2 regions of the Streptomyces sp. NPDC052040 genome follow, and region 2 is predicted to be linked to the other one. Evidence: riboswitches for the same ligand, from Rfam matches in the RefSeq annotation. Region 2 holds a riboswitch; the other holds the start of a gene.
The links. A riboswitch is a leader RNA that binds a small molecule or an ion and turns the genes downstream of it on or off. The one in region 2 is predicted to bind cobalamin.
Positions count from the first base shown of each region.

Region 1: it holds a riboswitch for cobalamin, as region 2 does, so the genes downstream of both, ACIHAA_RS15765 (prenyltransferase/squalene oxidase repeat-containing protein) here and metE (5-methyltetrahydropteroyltriglutamate--homocysteine S-methyltransferase) in region 2, are expected to answer to the same signal.

Region 1 covers NZ_JBIUBV010000006.1:286,564-296,283, forward strand. The annotation lists gene ACIHAA_RS15740 (glycosyltransferase family 4 protein) at 1-288, opposite strand, end outside; gene ACIHAA_RS15745 (TetR family transcriptional regulator) at 504-1,160, shown strand; gene ACIHAA_RS15750 (ferredoxin) at 1,395-1,637, opposite strand; gene ACIHAA_RS15755 (aldehyde dehydrogenase) at 1,641-3,101, opposite strand; gene ACIHAA_RS15760 (MBL fold metallo-hydrolase) at 3,279-4,301, shown strand; cobalamin riboswitch at 4,437-4,563, shown strand; gene ACIHAA_RS15765 (prenyltransferase/squalene oxidase repeat-containing protein) at 4,679-5,893, shown strand; gene ACIHAA_RS15770 (SCO2322 family protein) at 5,893-6,585, shown strand; gene ACIHAA_RS15775 (energy-coupling factor transporter transmembrane component T) at 6,582-7,676, shown strand; gene ACIHAA_RS15780 (ABC transporter ATP-binding protein) at 7,673-9,304, shown strand; gene ACIHAA_RS15785 (ECF transporter S component) at 9,394-9,720, shown strand, end outside.
Region 2 covers NZ_JBIUBV010000001.1:1,353,829-1,363,548, reverse strand. The annotation lists gene ACIHAA_RS05800 (tautomerase family protein) at 1-423, shown strand, start outside; gene ACIHAA_RS05795 (short-chain fatty acyl-CoA regulator family protein) at 439-1,845, opposite strand; gene aceA (isocitrate lyase) at 2,227-3,510, shown strand; gene aceB (malate synthase A) at 4,387-5,985, shown strand; gene ACIHAA_RS05780 (3-hydroxybutyryl-CoA dehydrogenase) at 5,982-6,851, shown strand; cobalamin riboswitch at 7,106-7,336, shown strand; gene metE (5-methyltetrahydropteroyltriglutamate--homocysteine S-methyltransferase) at 7,500-9,720, shown strand, end outside.

The DNA.
Region 1 (9,720 bases), on a different contig from region 2:
CGGGGTGCGGAAGGGGTCGGGCTGGCGGTACAGGTCGAGGCTGGGGAGTTCCGTGAGGGACAGGCCGTGCAGGTCCTCGCCCTCGTCGAGCACGGGGTAGGGCTGGGCGCCGATGACCTCGACCCGGTGGCCGAGCCGGGCCAGCTCACGGGAGAGGTGCCGGACGTAGACGCCCTGGCCGCCGCAGAACGGGTTTCCCTTGTACGTCAGGAGGGCGATGCGCAGCGGGCGTTCCCCGTCCGCTGCCGAGCCCTCCTGGGGGCCTGCCAGCCTGGCCTCAGCGGTCACTCCCGGCCCCTTCTCCCTGCTATTTCCCGCGAGACTACGACGGGACGGTAACCTAGAACAAGTTTCAGACTTGATCGTTGAAGAGGCTCTGAATCTACCGGCAGGTAAGGGCCGAGTGAGCGGTGGATCAGGTGATTCGCGCCACGGCGCGGAGCCCTGCCGTCCTGTGCGGTCACTCGCCCTCACCGACTGTCACGGAACACGGAACGGGACCCATGCCAGCGGAAGCCAAGGTGCCATCCAGTACCGCGCGACCGGCGGCGCAGCCGGCCTCGCCGCCGCTCACCGAGCGCCAGGAGGCGCGTCGGCGCCGGATCCTGCACGCGAGCGCACAGCTGGCCGGGCGGGGCGGTTTCGACGCGGTGCAGATGCGGGAAGTCGCGGAGTCCTCCCAGGTGGCCCTGGGCACGCTGTACCGCTACTTCCCGTCGAAGGTGCATCTGCTGGTCGCGACCATGCAGGACCAGCTGGAGCAGTTGCACCGCACCCTCGGGAAGAAGCCCCCGGCCGGGCGGACGGCCGCCGAGCGGGTGGCGGAGACCCTGATGCGCGCCTTCCGGGCGTTGCAGCGCGAGCCGCATCTCGCCGACGCCATGGTCCGTGCGCTGACCTTCGCGGACCGCAGTGTCTCGCCGGAGGTGGACCAGGTGTCCCGGCAGACGACGGCGATCATCCTGGACGCGACGGGGATCGCGGATCCGGGTCCCGAGCAGCTGGCCGCGGTGCGGGTGATCGAGCACACCTGGCACTCGGCGCTGATCACCTGGCTGTCCGGCCGGGCGTCGATCGCCCAGGTCAGGATCGACATCGAGACGGTGTGCCGCCTGATCGACCTCACGGAACCGGCGGCATCCGGGGATCCCGGGGCATGAAAATGACCTACGAGACGAGTTCCGACCGTTGTCCGATCTCTCGATCTTCCAACGCCCTGCTCGACCGTCGATGTCGGCCCAAGCGGAAATCAAAACTTCACGCCGAAGTCGGCTACTCCGGTTGAGCACCTTCACTCATCCCGTAGGCACTTTTCAGTGTAATCACCGCTCCTCCGGATGGAAGACCCCAGATCAAGATTCTTTGGGCATTTACGGACAAAGCGCCCCACCCTCTCAGGCCCCTTGATCGTCCGGCGGGAACACCGCCTCCCCGGTCCCGGCCAGCGTGATCGCGATCGCCTCCACCGGGCAGTTCTCCGCCGCGTCGAGGACCGGCTCCCCCGCGTCCGCGTCCGGCGCGACGGGGTGGGACTGCCGGGCGGAGTCGAGGCGGAAGGCGCCGGGGGCCCGGTGCACGCACTGGGTGGACCCGATGCAGAGGGTGCGGTCGACCTCGATGTGCCAGCGGTCGCCCATGCCCTACGCCTCCTCGTACCCGGAGGGCAGATGGACCGTCTGGTACTCCAGGAACTCGTCGTGGCCCTCCGGCCCGAACTCCCTGCCGAGCCCGGAGTTCTTGCGGCCGCCGAAGGGGCCCAGCATGTCGAGGCTGAAGGTGTTCACCGAGTACGAGCCGGTCCGCACCTGCCGGGCGATCCCGATGCCGTGCTCGACGTCCGCGGTCCACACGCTGCCGCTCAGCCCGTAGTCGGAGTCGTTGGCGATCCGCACGGCCTCGCTCTCGTCGCCGTACGGCAGCAGGCAGACGACGGGGCCGAAGATCTCCTCGCGGGCGATGCGCATGCCGTTGCCGACCTCGCCGAAGAGGGTCGGCTCCACATACCAGCCGCGGTCCCGGGACGCGGGCCGTCCCCCGCCCACGAGGAGCTTGGCGCCCTCCTCCTGGCCGGTCCGGATGTAGTCGAGGCTGCGCCGCCGCTGGCGTTCGGTCACCAGCGGGCCGACCTGGGTGGCCGGGTCGAGCGGGTCGCCGACCACCAGGGCGGCCGCGGCGGCGGCGAAGGCGTCGGCGAACTCGTCGTAGCGCGAGCGGGGCAGCAGGATCCGGGTCTGGGCGACACACGCCTGCCCGTTGTTCATCCAGGCGGCCGGGACGATCCCCGCCACGGTGGCCGCGAGGTCCGCGTCGGGCAGCACCACGGCCGCCGACTTGCCGCCCAGTTCCAGGGTCACCCGGGTCAGATTCCGTGCGGCGACCTCCATCACACGCTTCCCGGCCGCCACCGAACCGGTGAAGGACACCCGGTCAACGCCGGGGTGCCCGACGAGGTACTCGCTCACCTCGCGGTCCGCGGGCAGGATCGACAGCACACCGTCCGGCAGCCCGGCCTCGCGGGCGATCTCCCCGAGGACATAGGCGTCGAGGGGGGCCTCGGGCGACGGCTTGAGCACCACCGTGCAGCCCGCGAGCAGCGCGGGCGCGAGCTTGGCGGCGGCGGTGAACTGCGGGACGTTCCACGGCACGACGGCCGCCACCACCCCGACCGGCTCGCGCCGCACCAGGATCTTCCCGAGGACGCCGTTCCGCCGCTCCTCGCGGGGGTGGTCCCGGGCAACGGTGACGGCCGCGTCCCAGACCATCATCGCGCCGAGCGCCTGCGCGAGGACGCTCCAGGAGTACGGGGAGCCGTTCTCGGCGGAGATCAGCCGGGCCAGTTCCTCGTGGCGCGCGGCGATCCCGTCCTTGATCCTGGTCACCACCGCGATCCGCTCGTCGGGCGTCGCCCGGGGCCAGGGCCCTTCGTCGAAGGCGCGGCGAGCGGCGGCGACGGCCCGGTCGACGTCCCCGCGCGAGGCGCCCGGCACCCGCCCGAGGAGTTCCTCGGTGTGCGGGGAGACCACCTCGATGACGTCCTTGCCCAGGGGATCGGTCAACTCCCCGCCGATGAACAGCTGTCCGTGCTCCACGAGATCGGTCATGGCCGACTGCCTCCCCGGACTGTTGCCGATGCCCCATCACCCTGCATGGTCTCGACGTTCCCGACCCTCGCACCTGATGGAGCATCAGATATGGTCGACACCGGCAGTGTTACCAGTTCCCGCCGACGGAGTCCACGGGCGGGGGACGGGTACCGGCGGACGGCGACGGGGGGCACCATGGCGCGGACGGCCGATCACGGCGGGGGCGTACGGTCCCTCCGGGTTCCCATCCCGGACAACCCCCTCGGCCACACCCTGGTCCACGTCGTGGACACCGGCCGCGGCCCGGTGCTGATCGACACGGGCTGGGACGACCCACTCTCCTGGGACGCCCTGACCGAGGGACTGGCCGCCTGCGGCACCACGGTCGCGGAGGTCCACGGGGTGGTGATCACCCATCACCATCCCGACCACCACGGCCTCTCGGGCCGGGTCCGGGAGGCCTCCGGCGCCTGGATCGCGATGCACCCGGCGGACACCGCGGTGGTCCGGAGCGCCCAACGCACGCAACCGGCGCACTGGTTCGGCTTTCTGCGCGCCCGGCTCGCGGCCGCGGGCGCCCCCGAGGAGCATCTCGCACCGCTGCGGGCACCGCGCCCGCTGCCCGGCTTCTCCCCCGCCCTGCCCGACCGCGCGATCGTCCCCGGTGAGCTGCTCGACCTCCCGGGGCGGCGGCTGCGCGCGATCTGGACCCCCGGGCACACGCCCGGTCATGTCTGCCTCCACCTGGAGGAGGAGCACCCGGCCGGGCTCCCGGGCCGGGGCCGCCTGTTCTCCGGGGATCATCTGCTGCCCGGAATCACCCCGCACATCGGCCTGTACGAGGACCCGGACGACACCACCGCGGCCGCCGACCCGCTCGGCGACTACCTGGACTCACTGGAACGCGTCGGCCGCCTCGAGCCCGCCGAGGTGCTCCCGGCCCACCAGCACCCCTTCACCGACGCGCCCGCCCGGGTCCGGGAGCTGCTGGCCCACCACGAGGAGCGGCTGACCGCCCTGCGCGCCCTCCTCAACACCCCGCTGACCCCCTGGGGACTCGCCGAGCGCATGACATGGAACCGCCCCTGGTCGCGGCTCCCCCACGGCTCCCGCACCATCGCGGTCTTCGAGGCGGAGGCCCATCTCCGCCGACTGGTGAAGCTGGGCCGGGCGGAGCCGGTACCGGGGACCGGGCCGGTGGCGTATACGGCCGCGTAGGCCCCGGGCCCGGCGACGCACGCGACCGGCGGCAGGAACCCCCGCGTCCCGCGGCCCACCCCGGACCCCTCGCACCCGCCCCGGAACCCCCGCGTCCTGTTCCCTCCACGGGCCACCGGGGACCCTTCCCACCGGCGGGTACAGTAGCCGGGTCGTCCTCACATCCGTACGAGGGAAAGCCGGTGCGAATCCGGCGCTGACCCGCAACCGTGAGCCTCCCCGGGGGGCGAGCCGGGATGCCGCGTACGGGCCGTGACCGGCTCACGCACCGGCAGCCCGCCGGTGCCCGCACCGTCGAGGTCCACGGAGCCGAGCCGCCCGGGGGAAGTGCCCCGTGCTGCCTGCTCCCGGACGCCAAGGGAGAGGCACCCCCGATCATGATCGTTCGCCGTAGCGCCGCGGTGGTCGCCGCCATAGCCGCCGTAGCCGGGGCACCCGCCACCTCGGCCTTCGCCGCCTCCCCCTCCCCGTCCGCCCCGGCGTCCCACCCGTCCGGGCTCTACGGCACCACCGACCCCACCTACGACGGCGTCTGGCGCCAGTCGCTCGCCCTGCTGGCCCAGCACACGTCCGGGGTGAAGCCCGCCGAAGCCGCGGTGGACTGGCTGACCGGCCAGCAGTGCGCGAACGGCGCGTTCGCCCCCTACCGCGCGCAGCCCACCGCCGCCTGCGACGCCAAGACGCCCGTCGACACCAACAGCACCGCGGCGGCCGTCCAGGCCCTCGCCGCGCTCGGCGGCCACGACGGCGCGACCACAAAGGCGGTGTCCTGGCTGAAGTCCGTGCAGAACAAGGACGGCGGCTGGGGCTACACCGCGGGAGGCGCGAGCGACGCCAACTCCACGTCCGTGGTGATCGGCGCCCTCACGGCGACGGGCGGCCGGCCGCAGGACGTCCGCAAGGGCGGCGGCTCCCCCTACGACGCGCTGCTGAAGCTGGCCCTCCCCTGCGACGGCGACGGGGCGGGCGCCTTCGCCTTCCAGCCCGACAAGAAGGGCGCCCTCACCGCCAACGCGGACGCGACGGCCGCGGCCGTGGCCGGCGCGCTCGGCAAGGGGCTGGCCGGGGAGGCCGCGAAGCCCGCCGGTGCCGCCCCGGCGTGCGCCAAGGCCACCGACCCGCAGGGCGCCGCGCGCAACGGCGCCGCGTACCTCCTCAAGGCCCTGGCCAAGGACCAGCATCTGCTGTCGGCCCTGCCCGGCGCCAAGGACCAGCCCGACTACGGCAACACCGCGGACGCGGTCGTCGCCCTCGCCACGGCCGGCCAGGCCGGGCGCGCGGCGGGCGCCCTGAGCTGGCTGGAGTCCCACGCCGGGCCGTGGGCGCGGCAGAGCGGCCCCGCCGCGTACGCCGAGCTGATCCTCGCCGCGCACGCGGCGGGCGGCGACCCGCGTCACTTCGGCGGCACCGACCTGGTCGCCGCGCTCAACGCGACGGGCCCGGCGCCGCAGGCCGCCGCGCAGGCGGAGAAGTCGAAGAAGAGCGACTCGGACTCCGGTTTCGGTGTCTGGTGGACCGTCGGCGTCTTCCTCGTCGCGGGCATCGGCATCGGCTTCCTGCTCAGCGGCCGCCGCAACCGGCAGCAGCCGTGATCCGCGCCCGCACGGGCGCCCCGTCCTTCACCGCCCGGCCCCTCGCCCTCCCCTTCCTCCTGCTCCTGACGGTGTGCGTACTGCTGGGGAGCGCGGGCGGTGCCCAGGCCGTCGGCTACCGCTACTGGTCCTTCTGGGAGCGCAGCGGCACCCCCTGGACGTACGCCACCGAGGGCCCCTCGACCAGCCGCCCCGCCGACGGTGACGTCCAGGGCTTCCGGTTCGCGGTGAGCGCGGACTCCGCGGATGCCGCAAGGCCCCGCGGCCGCGCGGACTTCGCGGCGATCTGCGCCGGGACGCCCGCGCGCGGCGGCCAGAAGCGCGTGGCCCTGGTCCTCGACTTCGGCACCCCGGCGGACGCCCCCTCCGGTGAGCGTCCGCCCGCCCCGCGCTCGGTCTGCGCCCGGGTGCCCGGGGACGCGACGACCGCGGACGCGCTGGCCGCGGTCGCGGGCCCGCTGCGCTACGACACCAACGCCCTGCTCTGTGCGATAGCGGGCTACCCCGCCAAGGGCTGCGGCGAGCAGGTGGCCTCGGGCCAGGACCACGGCCGGACCGGGGGCAAGGACGACGGCGACCGGGCGGACGGCCCGGCGCACCACGGCCCCTCCGTCGGCGTCTGCACAGGCGTCGCCGTGGTGGCCGTGCTGGGCATCGCGGCGGCGGCCCGGGCGCGCCGCCGCCGGGGCTGACGGTGGCGTCCCGGCCCGGCCGCGGCCGGGGAGCCGTGCACCCGGGCGCCTGGTGGCTGTGGGCCCTGGGCCTGGCCACCGCCGCCACCCGCACCACCAACCCGCTGCTGCTGGCCCTGCTGATCGCGGTGTCGGCGTATGTCGTGGCGGCCCGCCGCACCAGCGCCCCCTGGTCGCGTTCCTACGCCGCCTTCGCCCGGCTCGGCCTCGCCGTGCTCGTCGTCCGGCTGCTGTTCACCGTCGTCCTCGGCTCCCCGATCCCCGGCGCCCACACCCTGTTCACCCTGCCCGAAGTCCCGCTCCCGCACTGGGCGCAGGGCATCCGCCTGGGCGGCCGGGTCACCGCGGAGAGCCTGGTCTTCGCCCTGTACGACGGTCTGCGGCTGGCCACCCTGCTGCTCTGCGTGGGTGCCGCGAACGCCCTCGCCAACCCGGCCCGGCTGCTCAAGGCGCTTCCCGGCGCGCTCTACGAGGCGGGCGTGGCGGTCGTCGTCGCACTCACCTTCGCCCCGCATCTCGTGGCGGACGTACGGCGGCTGCGCGCGGCCCGGCGGCTGCGCGGGCGGCCCGACCGGGGGCTGCGGGGGCTGCTCCAGGTCGGACTGCCGGTGCTGGAGGGCGCGTTGGAGCGTTCGGTGGCGCTCGCCGCCGCGATGGACGCGCGCGGTTTCGGCCGTACCGCCGCGGTACCGCCCGCCGTCCGCCGCACCACCACCGCGCTCACCCTGGGCGGGCTGCTGGGCGTCTGCGCGGGCACCTACGGTCTGCTGACCGCGGAGGGCACCGCCTACGGTCTGCCCGTGCTGCTCGCCGGTCTGGCCGCCGCCCTCGCCGGTCTGCGGCTCGGCGGCCGCCGCTCCCCGCGCACCCGCTACCGCCCCGACGTCTGGGACGCCCGGGCCTGGCTGGTCGCGGGCTCCGGCATCGCCGCGGCCGTCCTGCCCTCCGTCTGGGCCGCCTACGACCCCGCCGCCCTGCACCCCGGTGTCGTCCCCCTGACCGCACCGGCACTGCCGCTGCTGCCCGCGGCGGCGATGCTGCTCGGTCTGCTGCCCGCCGTCGTCACCCCCGCCCCCGAGGAGGCGCCGTGATCCGCTTCGAGCATGTCTCCGTGACCTACGACGGGGCCGCCGAGCCCGCGGTGCGGGACATCGGCTTCGAGGTCCCCGAGGGCGAACTCGCCCTGCTGGTCGGCCCGTCCGGGGTCGGCAAGTCGACCGTGCTCGGCGCGGTGAACGGACTGGTCCCGCACTTCACCGGCGGCACCCTGCGCGGCCGGGTCACGGTGGCCGGACGCGACACCCGGGCGCACCGGCCGCGCGAACTCGCCGATGTGGTGGGCTCGGTGGGGCAGGATCCGCTGTCCCATTTCGTCACGGACACCGTCGAGGACGAACTCGCCTACGGAATGGAGTCGTTGGGGCTCGCCCCGGAGGTGATGCGGCGGCGGGTGGAGGAGACCCTCGATCTGCTCGGACTGACCGGTCTGCGCAACCGGCCGATCGCCACCCTCTCCGGCGGCCAGCGGCAGCGGGTGGCGATCGGCTCGGTGCTCACCCCGCATCCGCGGGTCCTGGTGCTCGACGAGCCGACGTCCGCGCTGGACCCGGCGGCGGCCGAGGAGGTCCTCGCCGTGCTGCAACGGCTGGTCCACGACCTGGGCACCACGGTCCTGCTGGCCGAACACCGCCTGGAGCGGGTGGTGCACTACGCCGACCGGGTCGTCCTGCTGCCCGCCCCCGGCGCCCGCCCGGTGCTCGGCACCCCGGCGGAGGTGATGGCGGTCTCCCCGGTGTACCCGCCGGTGGTGGCCCTCGGCCGCCTGGCCGGCTGGTCCCCGCTCCCCCTGACCATCCGCGACGCCCGCCGCCGCGCGGGGGCCCTGCGCGACCAACTGGCCCCGCGGACCCCCGCGACGAAGCCCCCCGCCCCCACGACCACGGCCGAGGCCCCCGGCCCCGAGGCTCCCACCGCCGTAGTGGAGGGACTGGCGGTCCGCCGCGGCCGGGTCGAGGCCCTGCGCCAGGTCGACCTCACCGTCGGCCCGGGTGAGGCCGTCGCCCTGATGGGACGCAACGGCGCCGGGAAGTCCACCCTGCTCGCCGCGCTGGTCGGGCTCCTCGCACCGGACCGCGGCCGGGTACGGGTCGGCGGCGCCGTACCGCACCGCACCAGGCCGCCCGAACTGGTGCGCCGCGTGGGCCTCGTACCGCAGGAGCCCCGGGACCTGCTCTACGCGGACACGGTGGCCGCCGAGTGCGCGGCGGCCGACCGGGACGCGGGCGCCGCCCCGGGCAGCTGCCGGGCCCTGGTGTCCGACCTGCTGCCGGGCGTCGCCGACGGCACCCACCCCAGGGACCTGTCGGAGGGCCAGCGGCTGGCCCTCGCGCTCGCCGTCGTCCTGACGGCCCGCCCCCCGCTGCTGCTCCTGGACGAGCCCACGCGCGGTCTGGACTACGCGGCGAAGGCCCGTCTGGTGACCGTGCTCCGCGGTCTCGTCGCCGAGGGCCACTCCCTGGTCCTGGCCACCCACGATGTGGAACTCGCCGCCGAACTCGCCCACCGCGTGGTGATCCTCGCGGACGGCGAGGTGGTCGCCGACGGCCCCGCCGCCGAGGTGGTCGTCGCCTCCCCCTCCTTCGCCCCCCAGGTCGCGAAGGTCCTCGCCCCGCAGCCATGGCTCACCGTGGCCCAGGTGAGGGAGGCCCTGTCCGCATGACCCACCCCGAACCGGACCCGCCCACGACCACCCCGACGCCACCACCGGCCGTCCCGGCCCCCGCCGCCGCACCGACCGGCGTGGGGGTGATGCCGGTGGCGCAGGCACGCCCCGTCCGCCTCGGCCCCCGTTCCGTCGTCGCGCTGCTGCTGGTGAGCGCGGTCGGGGTCGCCGGTTTCACCTGGCCCCTGTTCGCCGATCCCGCCTCCGGGCTCGGCGCGCACGCCCAGGACGCCCCCTGGCTCTTCGCCGGTCTGCTGGTGCTGCTCGTCGCCGTCGTGGCGGCCGCGATCTCCGAGTCGGGGCTCGGCCCGAAGGCCGTGGCCATGCTGGGCGTGCTCGCCGCGACCGGCGCCGCGCTGCGGCCGATCGGCGCCGGTACCGCGGGCCTGGAGCCGATGTTCTTCCTCATGGTC
Region 2 (9,720 bases):
CTCCGGGCCGACGCCGAACGGCTCGACGCACTCGGCCGGGCCGTGCACGACGCTCTGCGCGAGACGACCGGCATTCCCCCCGGCGATCTGTTCCAGGTCCTCACCGGCCACGACGGCACCGGCAGCACCCTGCGCTACGGCGACCACCTCGGCATCCGGCGCGACGACGGCATCGTGTTCGTCACGATCACCCTGCGGTCCGGGCGCACTCCGGCGCAGAAGCAGGCGCTGTACCGGCGGATCACCGAACTCGCCCGGGACCGCGCGGGGACGGACCCGCGCAACGTGCTGATCACGCTGACCGAGAACGAGTCCGTCGACTGGTCGTTCGGGCACGGCGTGGCGCAGTACCTGGTCCTCGACCCGGACCCGGCAACGACCGTGTACGGCGCCGGGGCGGACCCGGACCGAGCGGCCTCCTGAGCGGGAGCCGGGCGGTCAGGTGGCGGCGTCGGTGATGGGGTACGGCACGAAGGTGCTGGTGTTCTGGTCGATGCGCAGGGGGCGGCCGAGGGGCGGAGCCGCGCGCTGCGGGCATTCGAGGTGTTCGCAGACGCGGCAGCCCATGCCGATGGGCGTGGCGGCCGAGGCGTTGGAGAGGTCGAGGCCGTCGGAGTAGACGAGCCGGTGGGCATGGCGGATCTCGCAGCCCAGGCCGATGGCGAAGGTCTTGCCGGGTTCGCCCCAGCCGCCGCGGTGCCGGGTGACGGCCCGGGCGGTCCACAAGTAGCGCTGCCCGTCGGGCATTTCGGCGATCTGGACATGGATGCGGCCGGGTGAGGCGAAGGCCTCGTAGACGTTCCACAGCGGGCAGGTGCCGCCCGCCCGGGAGAAGTGGAAGCCGGACGCCGACTGGCGCTTGGACATGTTGCCCGCCCGGTCGACCCGCACGAAGGAGAAGGGGACACCGCGCAGCCGGGGGCGCTGGAGGGTGCTCAGCCGGTGGCAGACGGTCTCGTAGCCGAGGCCGTAGCGGTCGGTGAGCCGTTCGATGTCGTAGCGCACCTCCTCGGCGGCCGCGTGGAAGGCGGCGTACGGCAGGATCAGGGCCGCCGCGAAGTAGTTGGCGACGCCGATGCGGGCCAGGCAGTGGGCGGGCGAGCCCGCGGGGAAGTCCTCCGAGGCCAGCCGGTCGAGTTCGGCGCCGTATTCGAGCAGGGCGAGCTGGGTCGCCATCCGGAAGGCGCGCTGCCCGGGGCGCAGCCGGGCGGAGAGGCGGAGGGTGCGGCTCGGCTCGTCGTAACGGTGCAGATGGCCGTCGGCCTCGACGGCCAGCCGGACGCCGTGGCGGTCGGCCAGACGGGCCGTCAGGGCGGGGACGACCTCGCCGGGCCTGATCCCGATCTCCTCGGCGAGCCGCTCGGCCGCGAGGTCGGTGTCGTGCAGGTAGTTCTGGCGGCGGTAGAAGAAGTCCCGGATCTCCTCGTGCGGCGACTGGGGCGGCTCGGAGCCGATGTCGCGGGCGTCCGTGGCCCCGGCGAGGCGTTCGGCGAGCACCTGGTTGCGGTGGCCGAGGTCGAGCAGCACCCGCGCCACCGTGGGCATCCGCGAGGCGAGCTCGGTCAGGTCGGAGGCGGAGACCCGGGACTCGGCCAGCTCTCCCGCCAGCGCCTCGCGCAGGTCGGCCACCAGCCGGGTGGTGTCGCGTTCGGAGAAGAAGCCCGGCTCGACGCCGAAGGCCTCGGTCAGGCGCAGCAGCACCGGGACGGTGAGGGGGCGGGAGTCGTGCTCCATCTGGTTCAGATAGCTCGGCGAGATGGCGAGCACCCGGGCCAGTTCGGCCTGACTCATCCTGCGGTCCTCGCGCAGGCGGCGCAGGCGCGCTCCCGCGTACGTCTTGCTCACCGCGTCTCCTCCGTGGTCCGGGCCCGGCGGTCACCTTACGCGAGGCAAACAGGCCCTGCCCCTTCGCAACCTTCGCAATCATCGCAGGGAAGATTCGCAAAACTTGGCATGCTTGCACGGTTGATGGCACTGAGTGCCAGTGCGAAAGTGGTTGTACGGCCCGCCGGACCCCAACGGCCACCAACCGATACCGGGGCTCGATATCACGCCCTGACGTCGGAGATCCCGGTATCCAAGGGGCCGCGCACGGCAGCATTGCTCACCCAGGTCCGGCAACGGGACGGCGGGCCGTGCACCACACAACATGACACACAGTGCCACCCCAGTTCATCGGGACGGGAGATTGGCAAACAGATGCAGACCGAGGAGAGGGTGACCGTCATGGCAGACGCGAGGACGCAGGCAGCCGAGGAACTCGCACAGCGCTGGGCCACCGACCCCCGCTGGCAGGGCATCGAGCGCACCTATGGCGCCGAGGAAGTGGTCCGGCTCTCCGGCAGTGTCCGCGAGGAGCAGACCCTCGCCCGCCGCGGCGCCGAGCGCCTGTGGCGCCAGCTGCACGAGCAGGACTACATCCACGCCCTCGGCGCCCTGACCGGCGGCCAGGCCGTCCAGCAGGTCAAGGCCGGTCTCCAGGCCATCTACCTCTCCGGCTGGCAGGTCGCCGCCGACGCCAACCAGGCCGGTCACACCTACCCCGACCAGAGCCTGTACCCGGCCAACTCGGTGCCGCAGGTGGTCCGCCGGATCAACAACGCGCTGCTGCGCGCCGACCAGATCGCCACCGCCGAGAACGCGGGCGACACCACCGACTGGCTGGCGCCGATCGTCGCCGACGCGGAGGCCGGTTTCGGCGGCCCGCTGAACGCCTTCGAACTGACCAAGGCGATGATCGCGGCGGGCGCGGCCGGTATCCACTACGAGGACCAGCTCGCCTCGGAGAAGAAGTGCGGCCACCTCGGCGGCAAGGTCCTGGTGCCCACCTCGCAGCACATCCGCACCCTCAACGCCGCCCGTCTCGCGGCCGACATCGCGGACGTGCCCACGGTCATCATCGCCCGCACCGACGCCCTGGCCGCGAACCTGATCACCAGCGACGTCGACGAGCGCGACGCCGAGTTCGTCACCGGTGAGCGCACGGCGGAGGGCTTCTACCGGGTCCGCAACGGCATGGCCCCGGTCATCGCCCGCGGTCTGGCCTACGCCCCCTACTCCGACCTCATCTGGGTCGAGACCGGCACCCCGGACCTGGAGCAGGCCCGCGAGTTCGCCGAGGCCATCCACGCCCAGTACCCGGACCAGATGCTGGCGTACAACTGCTCCCCGTCCTTCAACTGGAAGGCGGCGCTGGACGACGACCAGATCGCCAAGTTCCAGCGCGAGCTGGGTGCGATGGGCTACCGGTTCCAGTTCATCACCCTGGCCGGCTTCCACTCCCTGAACCACGGCATGTTCGACCTGGCCCGCGGCTACGCCGAGCACGGCATGACCGCCTACGTCGACCTCCAGGAGAAGGAGTTCGCCGCGCAGGAGCAGGGCTTCACCGCCGTCAAGCACCAGCGCGAGGTCGGCACCGGCTACTTCGACCTGGTCTCCACCGCCGTCAACCCGGCCTCCTCGACCACGGCCCTCACGGGCTCCACCGAGGAGGAGCAGTTCCACTAGGCACGGCGCGGGACGGCTCGCGGGACGACCGCGAGCCGTCCGCCCGCCCCCGGCCGGTCGCCCCCCGCGGCGCGATCGGCCGCCACCGCCGCTCCACACCCTGACGAGCGACGAGCAGGCCGGGCACGAGGGGCGCAACGGCCACGGGATCCGTCATCCGGTCCCGCCCCGAGCACCCCCGCCCGGCCGCCGCCCCCGGCAGCCACAGCAGCACGGGAAATCCCTGTCGGCCCCGCAGAATGGACGACCCCGGCGGCCTCCGCCGGACAGGCGCCCCGGCGCCGGTCCCCCTGCGGACCACCGCGACCGCGACCGTCCGACCCGGCGCACCTCCGCCGTCCCGACCCAGGACCTCTCCGGCCGCAACCGACCCCTCGGTGAACGCCCCGGCCACCCCGCCCGGCGACCGCCCCGTCACCCGAACGGAGCAATCGCCCCGGACGGAGCCGTCCCCTCCGGACGGACCCCCCGGGCAGGACGACCGCTCGCACCGCCGCCGCCCCGGCCGACCGCCCGGGCCACACCCGGCCCGACGGGCCACCGGACACCCGGACAGGCCCACCGGACCCAGGACGGGCCCCGGACCACCGGACAAAACCAGGACCGTCGGACAAGCTCGGACCGTCGGGCGGACCCGGACCGCCGGCCGAGTCCAGGACCACCGGACACGCCCCCGGACCACCGGGCGGTCCCCGGCCCGCCCCACCGGGGCGACCGTCCCGGACCGGCCCGCACCCGGCCGACCACCCCGTCCGGCCCCTTCACGACCCGGCCCACAGCCCCGGCACCCCGACCCGGGCGACCCTCCCCCCGCTGCCCCGAACGGCACCCGCTCCCACCGGCGGCCCCGCCGCCTCCACTCCTCAGGAGAACCCGATGACCACGATCGCTCCGGCTCAGCAGGTCCGTGTCCTCGCAGCTCCGGCCCACCGCCACGACGAGATCCTGACGCCCGCCGCCCTCGACTTCGTGGGCAGGCTGGCCGCCGCGTTCACCGAGCGTCGTCAGGAACTCCTCAAGGAGCGCCGCCGCCAGGCCCTGCGCCTGGCCGCCGGAACCCCGCTCGACTTCCCGCTGGTGACCTCCGCCGTGCGCGCCGACCCCTCCTGGCGGGTCGCGCCGCCCGCTCCCGGACTGCACGACCGGCGGGTGGAGATCACCGGGCCGCCGGACCGCCGGATGGCCGTCAACGCCCTCAACTCCGGGGCCCGGGTCTGGATGGCGGACTTCGAGGACGCCACCGCACCCACCTGGGACAACATCATCGGCGGCCAGCTCACCCTGATCGACGCCATCGACCGGCGGATCGACTTCACCTCCGCGGAGGGCAAGGAGTACCGGCTCACCGACCGGGAGCGGATCGCCACCATCATGATCCGCCCGCGCGGCTGGCACCTCGACGAGGAGCACCTGGAGTACGACGGCCGGCCCGTGCCCGCCGCCCTGGTGGACTTCGGGCTGTACTTCTTCCACTGCGCCCAGCGGCAGATCGACGCCGGGTACGGCCCGTACTTCTACCTGCCCAAGCTGGAGAACCGCTACGAGGCGCGGCTGTGGAACGACGTCTTCGTCCTCGCGCAGGAGCTGCTCGGCATCCCCCGGGGCACGGTCCGCGCCACGGTCCTGATCGAGACGATCACCGCCGCCTTCGAGATGGAGGAGATCCTCTACGAGCTGCGCGAGCACAGCGCCGGTCTCAACGCGGGCCGCTGGGACTACCTCTTCAGCCTGATCAAGACCTTCGGTCACCGCACCGACTTCCTGCTGCCGGACCGCGCGAAGGTCACGATGACCGCGCCGTTCATGCGCGCCTACACCGAACTCCTGGTCCGCACCTGCCACCGGCGCGGCGCCCACGCCATCGGCGGCATGGCCGCCCAGGTGCCGAGCAAGGACCCGGCCGCGCACGAGGCGGCCCTCGCCACGGTCCGGCTGGACAAGGAGCGCGAGGCGGAGGACGGCTTCGACGGGTCCTGGGTCGCCCATCCCGGTCTGGTGCCGGTGTGCCGCGAGGTGTTCGACGGGGTGCTGGGCGAGCGGCCGCACCAGCTCGACCGCCAGCGCGGCGACGTGGAGGTGACCCCGGCCGAGCTGCTGTCGGTGCGGCGCATCAGCGGACCGCCGACCTCCGAGGGCGTGCGCACCAACATCGCGATCGCGCTGCGCTACTTCGCCGCCTGGGTGGGCGGTCAGGGAGCCGTCGCGCTCTACGGCCTGATGGAGGACGCGGCCACCGCCGAGATCGCCCGGGTGCAGATCTGGCAGTGGCTGCGGCACCGGGTGGTCGACCGGGAGACGGTGCTCCGGCTGCTCGACGCCGAGGCCGCGGCCCTCGGTGCGGAGTCCCCGTGGGCGTGTGTCGACGAGGCGCGGGAGCTGTTCGAACGGACCGCGCTCTGCGGTGAACTGCCCCTGTTCTTCACGCCGGAGGCCTACTCCCGCCACCTGGTGCGGGTCCTGGAGCGGGCGGCGTGAGCGGACGCATCGCGCGCGTGGGGGTGGTCGGCGGCGGCCAGATGGGCGCCGGGATCGCCGAGGTGTGCGCCCGGGCCGGACTGGACACCGTGGTGTGCGAGGTGGACGCGGTCGCGGCCCGGGCCGCCCGGGAGACGGTGGCGTCCTCGCTGGACCGGGCGGTGCGGCGCGGGAAACTGTCCGGCGCCGACGCCCGGGACGCGCTCGCCCGGATGGTCTTCACCGGGGACCTGGACGACCTGGCCGACCGGCAGTTGGTCGTCGAGGCCGTGGTGGAGAACCCGGTCGCCAAGACCGAGGTCTTCGCGGCCCTCGACAAGATCGTCGAGGATCCGGAGGCGGTGCTCGCGACCAACACCTCCTCCCTGCCCGTGATGCGGCTCGGGATGGCGACCGGGCGGGCGGACCGGGTGGTGGGGCTGCACTTCTTCAACCCCGTCCCGGTGCTGCCCCTGGTGGAGGTCGTGACCTCGCTGCACACCTCGGCAAAGACCCTGGCCGCGGCCGAGGAGTTCGCGAGCGGCACGCTCGGCAAGACCGTGATCCGCTCCCAGGACCGGGCGGGCTTCGTCGTCAACGCCCTGCTCGTCCCCTACCTCCTGGCCGCGGTCCGGATGGCGGAGTCCGGCTTCGCCACCGCCGCCGACATCGACGCGGGCATGGAACTGGGCTGCGCCCACCCGATGGGGCCGCTGCGGCTCGCGGACCTGATCGGGCTGGACACCGTGGCCTCGATCGCCGAGTCGCTCTACGACGAATTCCGCGAGCCTCTCTACGCCCCTCCCCCGCTGCTCCAGCGGATGGTGGAGGCGGGGCTGCTGGGCCGTAAGTCCGGGCGGGGATTCCACCGGTACGACCAGGGGTGAGGGCCCCGGCCCGCCGGGGCGTTGCCGGGTTCCCACGGGTCGGGGGATCCGGAACCGGCGGCGCCGGGCGGGGGATCCGCCGGCCGCCGACCGCATCGGACAGGACCGCATCGGACAGGACCGCACCGAAGAGGGGCGGGAAGCGTGGGTGACCGCGCTTCCCGCCCCTGCCGCATTTCACACTTGTCCACCGCGTGGTCCACTTCACCTTCCGAATGCTGGACGGGTCCCGGCACGCTCGCGGACGGATGCGTAGTGTGGCCCGTGCAGCTGGTTCGCCCCGTCAGCCAGGCGGGAGCGTCGCAAGAGGGAACCCGGTGGGAATCCGGGACTGCCCCGCAGCGGTGAGCGGGAACGACCGCCGTCATACGCACTGGGCCCGATGTACCGGGTCCGGGAAGCGACGGCCAGTAGGTGTCCGCGCCTCGACAGAGGCCTGGGCGTGCCCGTGAGTCCGAATACCTGCCAACTGCCCGCGTGCGGGACGACTCGCGCGCGGACAATCCGGTGACCTCGAGGGCGGGTCGGCGTACACACCAGGCGGATGACCGCGCTTGCCGCGCGAGGTCGTTTCCGTCCGGTCCGTCACCCTTCGCGCACTCGTTCCGTCGCCGGGACTCAGGGATTCATCTCGCGAAGGAGATCTCCGTGACCACAAAGTCCGCAGCCGCGGCAGCACGGGCCACCGTGTACGGCTACCCCCGCCAGGGACAGCACCGGGAACTGAAGAAGGCCATCGAGGGCTACTGGAAGGGCCGCGTCACCGCCGACGCCCTGCGCGGTACCGCCGCCGGACTGCGCCGCACCAACTGGCAGCAGCTCGCCGAGGCCGGCATCCACGAAGTGCCCACCGGTGACTTCTCGTACTACGACCATGTCCTGGACACCACCGTGATGGTCGGCGCGATCCCCGCCCGCCACCGGGCCGCCGTCGAGGCGGACGCCCTGGACGGCTACTTCGCCATGGCCCGCGGCACCCAGGATGTCGCGCCGCTCGAAATGACCAAGTGGTTCGACACCAACTACCACTACCTGGTGCCGGAACTGGGCCCGGACACGGTCTTCACGGCCGACTCGGCCAAGCAGGTCGCGGAGCTGAAGGAGGCCCTCGCGCTGGGCCTGACCGCACGCCCCGTCCTCGTCGGCCCGGTCACCTACCTCCTCCTCGCCAAGCCCGCGCCGGGCGTGGCCGACGACTTCGACCCGCTGACCCTCCTGGACCGCCTGCTGCCGGTCTACGCGGAGGTCCTCGCCGACCTGCGGGCCGCGGGCGCCGAGTGGGTACAGCTCGACGAGCCCGCCCTCGTCCAGGACCGCACCCCGGCCGAGCTGGACGCCGCCGCCCGCGCCTACCGCGAACTGGGCGGCCTCACCGACCGCTCCAAGCTGCTGGTCGCCTCCTACTTCGACCGTCTCGGCGAGGCCCTGCCGGTGCTCGCCAAGGCCCCGGTCGAGGGACTTGCCCTGGACTTCACCGAGGCGGCGGCCGCCAACCTGGCCGACCTCGCCGCCGCGGGCGGCCTGCCCGGCAAGCGCCTGGTCGCCGGTGTGGTCAACGGCCGCAACATCTGGGTCAACGACCTGGAGAAGTCCCTGTCCACGCTGGGCACCCTGCTGGGGCTGGCGGACCGGGTCGACGTGTCCGCCTCCTCCTCCCTGCTGCACGTCCCCTTCGACACCGCTCTGGAGCGGGACATCGAGCCGCAGATCCTGCGCTGGCTGGCCTTCGCCCGGCAGAAGACGCAGGAGATCGTCACCCTCGCCAAGGGCCTGGCCCACGGCACCGACGCGATCGCCGCCGAACTCGCCGCCAACCGGGCCGATCTGGAGTCCCGCGCGGGCTCGCCGATCACCCACGACCCGGCCGTCCGCTCGCGGACCGCGGCCGTCACCGAGGCCGACGCCCGCCGCTCCCAGCCGTACGCCGAGCGTGCCGCGGCCCAGCGCGCCGGACTCGGTCTGCCGCTGCTGCCGACCACCACCATCGGCTCGTTCCCGCAGACCGACGAGCTGCGCACGGCACGGGCGGACCTGCGCACCGGCCGGATCGACACGGCCGGTTACGAGGAGCGCATCCGGACCGAGATCCGGGAGGTGATCTCCTTCCAGGAGAAGACCGGCCTGGACGTCCTGGTGCACGGCGAGGCCGAGCGCAACGACATGGTCCAGTACTTCGCCGAGCAGCTCACCGGCTACCTGGCCACCCAGCACGGCTGGGTCCAGTCCTACGGCACCCGCTATGTCCGGCCGCCGATCCTGGCGGGCGACATCTCCCGGCCCGAGCCGATGACGGTGCGCTGGACGACGTACGCCCAGTCCCTCACCGACCGGCCGGTCAAGGGCATGCTCACCGGTCCGGTGACCATGCTCGCCTGGTCCTTCGTCCGCGACGACCAGCCGCTCGCGGACACCGCACGGCAGGTCGCGCTCGCCCTGCGCGACGAGGTCGGCGACCTGGAGGCGGCGGGCACCTCGGTGATCCAGGTGGACGAGCCCGCGCTGCGGGAGACCCTGCCGCTGCGCGCCGCCGACCGGCCCGCCTATCTGGACTGGGCCACCGAGGCGTTCCGGCTGAGCACGGCCGGTGTCCGGCCGGACACCCAGATCCACACCCACATGTGCTACGCCGAGTTCGGTGACATCGTCCAGGCCATCGACGACCTCGACGCCGACGTCATCAGCCTGGAGGCGGCCCGTTCGCACATGCAGGTCGCCCGGGAGCTGGCCGCCCACGGCTACCCGCGCGAGGCGGGACCGGGTGTCTACGACATCCACTCGCCGCGTGTGCCGAGCGCCGAGGAGGCCGCGGAGCTGCTGCGCACCGGTCTGAAGGCCATCCCGGCCGAGCGGCTGTGGGTCAACCCCGACT